Regions from separate parts of the Mesorhizobium sp. CA15 genome, predicted to be linked through region 1. Evidence: predicted binding sites of a transcription regulator. Region 1 holds the regulator's gene; each other region holds the start of a gene.
What was found. Region 1 encodes LexA, which represses DNA repair genes until DNA is damaged. Its sites were predicted from a motif close to TGTTCNNNNTGTGTTCNG; they were not measured.
Positions count from the first base shown of each region.

Region 2: the regulator LexA is predicted to act here: its motif matches at 1,215-1,232, upstream of LB515_RS25135 (YifB family Mg chelatase-like AAA ATPase).
Region 3: the regulator LexA is predicted to act here: its motif matches at 1,143-1,160, upstream of LB515_RS09285 (sel1 repeat family protein).
Region 4: the regulator LexA is predicted to act here: its motif matches at 1,015-1,032, upstream of parE (DNA topoisomerase IV subunit B).

Region 1 is NZ_JAIUHQ010000001.1:222,369-224,569, reverse strand. Features, by position in the region: gene LB515_RS01145 (ComEC/Rec2 family competence protein) at 1-941, shown strand, start outside; gene lexA (transcriptional repressor LexA) at 978-1,712, opposite strand; gene kynU (kynureninase) at 2,134-2,201, shown strand, end outside.
Region 2 is NZ_JAIUHQ010000021.1:74,287-76,487, reverse strand. Features, by position in the region: gene LB515_RS25135 (YifB family Mg chelatase-like AAA ATPase) at 1-1,123, opposite strand, end outside; gene LB515_RS25130 (glycosyltransferase) at 1,375-2,127, opposite strand.
Region 3 is NZ_JAIUHQ010000003.1:568,175-570,375, reverse strand. Features, by position in the region: gene LB515_RS09290 (ABC transporter substrate-binding protein) at 1-375, opposite strand, end outside; gene LB515_RS09285 (sel1 repeat family protein) at 743-1,009, opposite strand; gene LB515_RS09280 (hypothetical protein) at 1,188-1,376, shown strand; gene LB515_RS09275 (DUF2147 domain-containing protein) at 1,446-1,787, shown strand; gene LB515_RS28125 (hypothetical protein) at 2,134-2,201, shown strand, end outside.
Region 4 is NZ_JAIUHQ010000001.1:651,658-653,858, reverse strand. Features, by position in the region: gene parE (DNA topoisomerase IV subunit B) at 1-949, opposite strand, end outside; gene cpaB (Flp pilus assembly protein CpaB) at 1,205-2,119, shown strand; gene LB515_RS03120 (type II and III secretion system protein family protein) at 2,149-2,201, shown strand, end outside.

The sequences.
Region 1 (2,201 bases):
CAACATTGTTGTTTGCCATCTGGCACTTCCAGCGGGTGTCGCCGCTCAGCCTGCTGGCCAATCTGGCGGTCATGCCGATCGTCTCATTGGTCGTCATGCCGTTCGCCGTGCTGAGCGCGCTGGCCATGCCCTTCGGCTTAGACGGTCCCTTCCTCTTTGTCATGGGCAAAGGCCTGACGGCGATGATCGCCATTTCGGCATGGATTTCCGAGCGCTCACCGGTCGACGCCGTGGGGCTGATCTCGATCCAGTCGGTGCTGCTGGCGACGGTCGCGCTGGTCATCGCGACCATGGCTACCACCTGGCTGAGGCTTGCCGCCGTTCCTTTCGCGCTCGCTGCGCTGCTGGCCATTCCGCATGTCCGCACACCGGACGTGCTTATCTCGGAGGATGCGCATCTGGTGGCGATGCCGATCGGCGGCGGCGAGCTTGCCGTCAATCGCGAACGCTCCAACGAGTTCACCACCGACAATTGGAAACGGGCGCTGAAAGCCGAGGAGATCGTGCCGCCGGAAAGGTTCGCCAAAGATGCGCTGGACATTGCCGATCCCGTCGACCTGCCGCCCGGCTCGCCCTTCTATTGCAGCGGCGATCTCTGCATCGGTCGGCATCCTTCCGGCGCGATCGTCGCGCTCGCCGAGACCCGCGACACCGCCCGGCCGGCCTGCGGCTTCGCCGACCTCATCGTCATCAACGACGCCACGGCCTATAACCCGTGCCGCGATCCGCGTGTGCTCGTCGTCACCAAGCGGCAGCTGGCGCGCGACGGCAGCGCCGCCGTTTTCTTCGATCCGCAATCGGCAACCGCGCGGCCAACCGTCCGCTACGCGGTCGTAGAACCATACCGACCCTGGCACGAGCAGCGGAAATACACGCGCGAGGCGAGGGGACTGGCGCCCTATAAGCAGCCGGAAAAACCAGCCGCCGCACCGGCCCAATAGATTGTCGTCCGGGCGAAGAAGGCCGGGCAGTTCTGCTCAGTAGCGGCGGATAAGTCCGACGAGCTTGCCCTGAACCTTGACCCGATCCGGTCCGAAGATCCGGGTCTCATAGGCCGGGTTGGCGGCCTCGAGCGCGATCGAGGCACCCTTGCGGCGGAAACGCTTAAGCGTCGCCTCCTCATCGTCGACCAGCGCCACCACGATCTCGCCCGGGCTTGCGGTGTTGGCATTGCGGATGATGACGGTGTCGCCGTCGAAGATGCCGGCCTCGATCATCGAGTCGCCCTTGACCTCCAACGCGTAATGCTCGCCGCCCATGATCATGTCCGGCGGCACCGAGATCGAATGCGTCTGGTGCTGGATGGCGTCAATCGGCACGCCGGCGGCGATGCGGCCCATCACCGGAATGGATACGGCCGCCGCGGCCTCGTCGTCGTTGCTTGGCGTCGGGGTGCGCGATGGCGTCGTCGGCTTGACCTGGCGACTGAGATTGCCTTGGCCGCCCTGGATGATGCTCGGCGAAAACTTCTTCGCGGCATTCAGGCCAGGCGCGATCGAGTCGGGTAGGCGCAGCACTTCCAGCGCGCGCGCCCGGTTCGGCAGCCGGCGAATGAAGCCACGTTCCTCCAGCGCAGTGATCAGCCGGTGGATGCCGGACTTGGAGGCAAGGTCGAGCGCCTCCTTCATCTCATCGAATGATGGAGGAATCCCGCTCTCCTTCAGGCGTTCATGGATGAACATCAGGAGTTCATGTTGTTTGCGCGTCAGCATCGGCGGCCCCCACGGGTTCTGAAACCAGAATCAGAAAAACAAACCCAGAACAAACACTATCTGTTCCAGTTGTGTTCCGCAACCGTTTAAAGTTTAGTGAATTTGTTAAGGCTGCCGAAACAATGTCGCATCCGGTGACGGCCGGCTGCCCCTCCTGGGGCAGCGGCATTGATTTCGCTCGATTTTGGAGTTCCCCTTACGCTGAAATACAACCCGCCACGATCACGAAGCCGTGGTTGGCTCTACCGTAAGCGCGTGGCACCGTGAACGAAACGAACCCAAAATGCCAACCTTGGCGAAGTTCCGATCCGCAGTCTTCGCCGTCTATGGACCAGCTAACATAGGACCAAAGGTTCTTGCCCTGTCGCCGACGGTGGTGAGAAAACCCCCTTGGCCAGATCGAAATGGAGGCGGCAGCACAATGAGGGGAATTCCTGATCTCGCCGAAGTCGAGGCGATGGATGCCGCGGATCCGCTGCGCGCCATGCG
Region 2 (2,201 bases), on a different contig from region 1:
CGGAAATGCGCGCCTGGTATTCGGTGCGGCAGCGGTCGCCGCGCAGGCAGCGATAGCCGGGCTCGCCCGACATGCCGCAGCGGCACGGATTCATCGCCGCCACCAGCTGGATGCGCGCCGGATAGGTGACGCGGTGGTTGGCGCGTGCGATCATGCAGTCGCCGGTTTCCAGCGGCTGGCGCAGCGCATCCAAGGTCTGCGGCGTGAATTCCGGCAACTCGTCGAGGAACAGCACGCCGTGATGGGCGAGCGAGACCTCGCCCGGACGTGCGCGCAGCCCGCCGCCCACCATCGCCGCCATCGAAGCCGAATGATGCGGGGCGCGGAACGGCCGCCGGTCGGTCAGCTTGCCTTCGCCGAGCTCGCCGGCGACGGAAGCGATCATCGACACTTCGAGCAGCTCCTTCGGCGCCAGCGGCGGCAGGATTGAGGGCAGGCGCTGCGCCAGCATCGACTTGCCCGAGCCGGGCGGCCCGACCATGAGAAGGTTGTGGCCGCCGGCGGCAGCCACTTCGACCGCCCGCTTGGCGCTCTCCTGGCCCTTGATGTCGGCGAGATCCGGCAGGTCGCGCGCGGCAAGCTGGATGCCGGCCTCGGGCCGCGACAGCACCTGCGTGCCGCGAAAATGGTTGGCGACGGCAATCAGGCTGCGCGGCGCAAGGATGTCGAAATCCTTGCCTGCCCAGGCCGCCTCCGGGCCGCAGGCGAAGGGACAGATCAGACCCTTGCTCTCCGCATTGGCGCCGATGGCCGCTGGCAGCGCGCCGGCAACGCCGGCGATGGTGCCGTCGAGCGACAATTCGCCAAGCACCACATAGCCGGCCAGCATATCGCCGGGGATGGCGCCGAGCGCCGCCATTAGGCCGAGCGCGATCGGCAGGTCGTAATGGCTGCCTTCCTTGGGCAGATCGGCCGGCGCGAGGTTCACCGTCACCTTCTTCGACGGCATCGACAGGCCCGACGCATGCAGCGCCGCCTGCACGCGCTCGCGGCTTTCGGCCACCGCCTTGTCCGGCAGGCCGACGATCTGCATGCCGACCTTGCCTGGCCCGACCATCACCTGGACATCGACCGGCAAAGCCTCGATGCCCTGGAAAGCGACCGTGCGAACCCGCGCTACCATTTATCCAAAACCCCCGGCCTCAACGCGCCCGTATCCACCATCGGGCCGCGAGCGCCTACAATGCAGACAACCATAGATTTTCGAAACAAGCAAGAACACTACAGGAACATCTATCCGCGAAGATGGCGGATTTCGGCCAAAGCTTCTTCTGGACTAAAAGGCCGAGGCGCGCCCAAGCAGCCGCTATCGCCGCGTGCTCTCGACCTGTTGAACAAGGCGAGCAGTCCCTCCGGCAATCGGGCTGTTGCCGTCTAGGCGGTGATGAAGGCATCGACCGTGCCTGAAAGCGATCGATCGATTGCGATGTGGGGTGGAAGCCACTCCATAACAGGATATCGGAAAGGCCAAGGCATGGCGAGCCGGCGCAAAGAGCCGCTTTCCAGAAAAATCTCATTTACAAGGTCCATGAACCGCCGGCGGTCTCGCTCAACTCGTTTCAAAGTTTGCGAACGAATATAAGCCCGGGGGATTCGTCGCTCCTTCAGCGCTAAGACAGCCTCCGCGATGGATCGAGGGTCGGGTGCAACTGTAAGCGAATATTCGTCATCGAGATAAAGGTCTCGACCACCATGGCTCGGGGTCGTGACAACAGGTAGCCCCGCGAGAAGATACTCTGTGCTGGCGAACATTGGTCCTTCTATTGCAGAGAGACAAATTCCCACGGCTGCACGATTTAGATGCATGTTCACATGAGCCGGCGCCAATCGAACAGGTTTGCCGGTGCTGTCAAACTCATTGATAAACACGTGACCCGGCGCGAGCTCCCTGTGGCGATTTACCCGCGCCCTTTCCGACTCCGTCGTGGATGACCCCACTGAATCACGATAAAAGACAAATGCACAACGCTCGATGCCAAGGGACAAGTCGTGGCGTTTCCACGAAGCCAGTTGCGCATTGTATATTGCATCAAATTCTACAGGGATGTCCTCGAGGGGCCTGAATATGTATTCGGAGGTTGTTGAAGTCTTGTTGTGCAGGACGGCGGCCTCACCGGACTGATTCAAGAGATCAGCCTCGGCTTGTGTGTTGGGTAGGAAGATTAGCGAGTGACGGGGGTTCCCAAGTCTATGCAGAACGG
Region 3 (2,201 bases), on a different contig from region 1:
GGACGAGGCGGGGCTCATCATCAGCGTGCCGGCTTCGGCATAGACGGCCGAGGCCGGAATGCTGGAGCCCGAGCAGGCATGGCCATCGACGAACTTGACGCCGTTGGCGACGATGCGGTTGGCGACCGAGACCGCCTGCTTGGGATCGCACTGGTCGTCCTCGATGTCGAGCTTTATCTGGGAGCCGTTGACGCCGCCAGCCGCATTGATCGCGTCGGCGGCGGCCTGCGCGCCCTGCTTGAACTGGTCACCGATGGTGGCGAGCTGGCCGGTCATGGGGCCGACCACCGAAATGGTGATGTCGTCGGCGAAGGCAACCGGGGCGCTCATCATCAGGCCAAAAGCGGCCGCGCTCAAAATACCCAATTTTTTCATGACTATAAGAACTCCTCCACTTGCGCGTGCCGATCCGGCCGCGCTTCTTCCACAGAGCCGGGACAATTTCACCCTTCGCCGAAACTGTCGAGAGGACAGTGAGGCCGGCTTTGGTTCATTCCGACGAGGATTTCTTGGGCCACGCGCCTGATTGCCAAGTGTAATGCAAAAAGCCGCGCCGACCTTGTTTCGGTCGGTCACGGCTTTTGCAGTCGAGCTCCCCAGACGCCCCCGCGCCTGAAACTCGCTCGCTTCCCTGTTTTTTGCGTGGCTTCGGTTGTCTCAACCCGCCACGTTCTCGTTCTTCTTGACCGGCCGTCTTTTCGCGGCCTTGTCCCGATGAGCTCTGAGCGCTACGCGCTGAGGATCAGTGCATCGTCATCCATTCGCGGGCTTCGCGCAGCGCCGTGGCGATCTCGACTTTCGACATGGTGGCCGACAGTTCCGAGCGCAGCTCGGCGGCGCGGGCCGAGCCCTTGATCGCGGCGATGTTGAACCATTTGTGGGCGGCAACGACATCGGTCTCGCAATCGCGGCCCGTCGCATACATCATGCCCAGTTCGAAAAGAATGTCGGCCTGGGCAGTTGCCCCCATGGCGCCGAAGCCGTCTTCAAGCATTTCAAAGCGTGCCATTTCAATCCCCTGTCTGGCTCCCGAGAGCTGCCTCCTTTTCCCTTGGTATTCCTCGGGGCGAGCCGCTCTTTCGATGCTTTCGAGGATGACGGCTGGCCTTGAATCCGTCGTTAAATGGCTTGCTTAATTTGAGGAAAACAAAGCTAAAACAAGAGGTAAACGCGGAAAACCGTTAAGCATGGGAATCCAGCGTTTCAGCCATTTTGCGTCAAATTCGACGAAAATTGCCGGCGGCGGAATCAAGACTTCGCTAACCACGGAAACCGAAGCGTTTTTCGATCGCGTTTATTTTCAGTCGGCCGCGCGGCGAAAATCCTTGCAACCTTCCGTCGCGGCACCGCTTTCGTTTTGGCGGCGGCTGGATTAGCTTTACCTTTGCGTAAGGGGCAGGTAGGCGGACTGGAGCCCGCCGCAACCCTATAGGGAGGTGGACACGATGTTTCGAAAGCTGACTGTGGCCCTTGCGGCCACCTTGATCATGGCGGGCGCCGCATGCGCCGACCCGATCGAAGGCAACTGGAAGACGCAGGCCGGCGACACCGCGGCGATCGGCGGGAGCGGTTCTTTCTCGATCACGCTCAAGACCGGCAAATACGCCGGCAAGACGATCGGCTCGCTGAAGGCGGCCGGCGACAACAAATATGCCGGCAGCATCACCGACCCGGCAAACGACAAGACCTATTCCGGCAAGGCGACGCTCTCGGGCACCGCGCTCAAGATGAGCGGCTGCGTGCTCGGCGGCCTGATCTGCAAGAGCCAGACCTGGCACAAGCTCTGAGCGCCAAACTCCAGACCATACGAGACGGCCAAGGGCGTTTCACCGTTTTTGCGGAACGGTGAAACGCCCTATTTCTTTGTTGACGCAATCCCGGGCGGAGAACCGCTCACACTTTTCCTGGAATTGCGTCTTTGTTTGACGCAATCCCAGACGGAAAACCGCTCACACTTTTCCTGGAATTGCTCTACGCGGCCCCGTTTTCTTTTGCAGCGACAGCGCTCCGCCGCGCTCTGGCACCGGCACGGTGCAAGACCCTCGTCAATCAATTTGAACCGCAGATGAATACCGGTCTCAGAACCGGTTCAGAGGCCGTCAGGCATTTTCTCCCGCATTGAAGGAGAGAGAAATGCTTGCCCGTCGCTTTACCATCGTTTGCCTGCTGATGAGCCTGTTCGGCATGCTCTTCGCCATCCT
Region 4 (2,201 bases), 430 kb from region 1:
AGTTGAGGAAACCGTCGCCGCCGAACCAGGTCACAGCCCATTCGAGCGAACCGTGGCCGCCCTGCTTGTCGCTCTTCCCGGCGAAAACCTCGCGCGTGACCTGGAATTCGTCGCCCAGCGTCGCCTTGAGATAGTCCTTCAGGCCGCCGGGGAAATGGAACTCGGCCTTTGCCGGCGTCTGATCCTTGTCCTTGATCAGCGACGGATCGCAGGTCCAGCGGATCTCGACGCCGCCGAACAGATAGGCCTTCGAGCGCGTCATGCGGTAAAGGCGCGCCGGTTCGAAGGCGGCGCCCTTGCCGAAAATCTGCTCGTCAGGATGGAAACGGGTCTTCGTGCCGCGGCGGTTGTGGACCTCGCCGAGATGCTCCAATCCACTGACCGGGACGCCGCGCGAAAAACGCTGCCGGTAGAGCTGACGACCCCGCGCGACCTCGACCTCGAGGTGGTCGGACAGCGCATTGACGACCGAGACGCCGACGCCGTGCAAGCCGCCGGAGGTCTCATAGACCTTGGAGTCGAACTTTCCGCCCGAATGCAGCGTCGTCATGATGACTTCGAGCGCCGGCTTCTTGAATTTCGGATGCGGATCGACCGGGATGCCGCGGCCGTTATCGGTGACGGTCAGGAACCCGTCGGCGGAAAGCTCGACGTCGATGAAAGTGGCGTGGCCCGCTACCGCTTCGTCCATCGAATTGTCGATGACCTCGGCGAACAGGTGATGCATCGCCTTGTCGTCGGTGCCGCCGATATACATGCCCGGACGGCGGCGCACCGGCTCGAGCCCTTCCAGCACCTCGATATCGGCGGCGCTGTAGCCCTCGCTGCCGTCGCGGGCGGCGGTCGTACGCTTCGCGGCCTGCACCAGCGGATCGGCGGGCCGCGAGGGCGCGCGCACCGGCTGTGCCGGCTTTTCCATCTTGCCGAAGAGGTCGTTGCTGTCGTCCATGCTGGGCCTAGCGTCCGGTAATGCGAATCATTCCTCGATACTGCCACGCTTTTGGCGGGCGAACGAGTTCCTGTTCCGTTCAGGGATTCAAACTGTCTCTTATTCCAAAACCATTCGATAACCAAGCCGGCCGAAATAGGGCGATCGGCGGGTCGTGGGATTCCTGATTCTTTAACATTAACGCCTAGCGTGAGACCCAACTAACAAAAGACCACGGGCGTCAGGGGTTCCATTGTGAGGGGCAAGGCCATAACCATGATCGGCATCGCCGCCGTTTTCGGCGCGATCTCGATCTTTGCGGCGGATTTCTGGGTCAAGAGCCAGGCGAAGGCTCAGGCCGAGGTCAAGGTCGTCGTGGCGCCGCAGCAGCCGAAGGTCGAGTTCAAGACCATCGTGGTGGCGCAAGCGCCGCTGCGCTACGGCATGGAGCTTGGACGGCCGCAACTCGCCGAGATTCCGTGGCCGCAGGATTCGCTGCCGCAGGGCGCTTTCCCGACGATCGACAAGCTGCTTGCGGACGGCAGCCGGGTCGTGCTGTCGCCGATCGAGGTCAACGAACCGGTGCTGCTCACCAAGCTGTCGGGACCGAACGGCCGCGCCACGCTTTCCAACATGCTGTCGGCGGGAATGCGGGCCGTCACCATCCGCACCGACGAGATCGCCGGCGTCGGCGGCTTCATCACGCCGGGAGACCGCGTCGACGTCGTGCTGACGCGCGATGCTGGGGACATCCAGGAAGTGTCCAAGAATGCTCAAGGGGCTGCCGGCTCGACCGTTACGTCCGAGATCGTTGTCTCCGATGCCAAGGTGCTCTCGGTCGGACAGGGCGCCGATGAACGCAAGACCGAGCCGCAAGTCGCCAATTCGGTGACCATCGAGGTGACCAACGACGGGGCGCAGAAGGTGGCGCTTGCCCGCACCGTCGGCACGCTGTCGTTGTCGCTGCGGTCGGCCGCCGACGCAACTGCCAGCAATGGCGGGCTCACGACCATCTCGTCCTTCGGCGGCTCGGTTGCCGCAAATGCGCAGGCGAGCGCCGCCTCGCTCGTCAATGCGGTGACGAAGGACCAGGACGAGCCGAAATTCAAGACGGTGATCGTGACGCGCGGCGACAAGGTCGAGGAATACAAGGTTCCTTCGCGGCAGCCGCCGCAGGAACTGCAGCAATAGCCGGTGGGGACCGGCGGGGACGGGGCAAGATGTTCGGGTTTGATGCATTTCGGCCGACCGGGGGATGGCGTCTTCTCGGCGT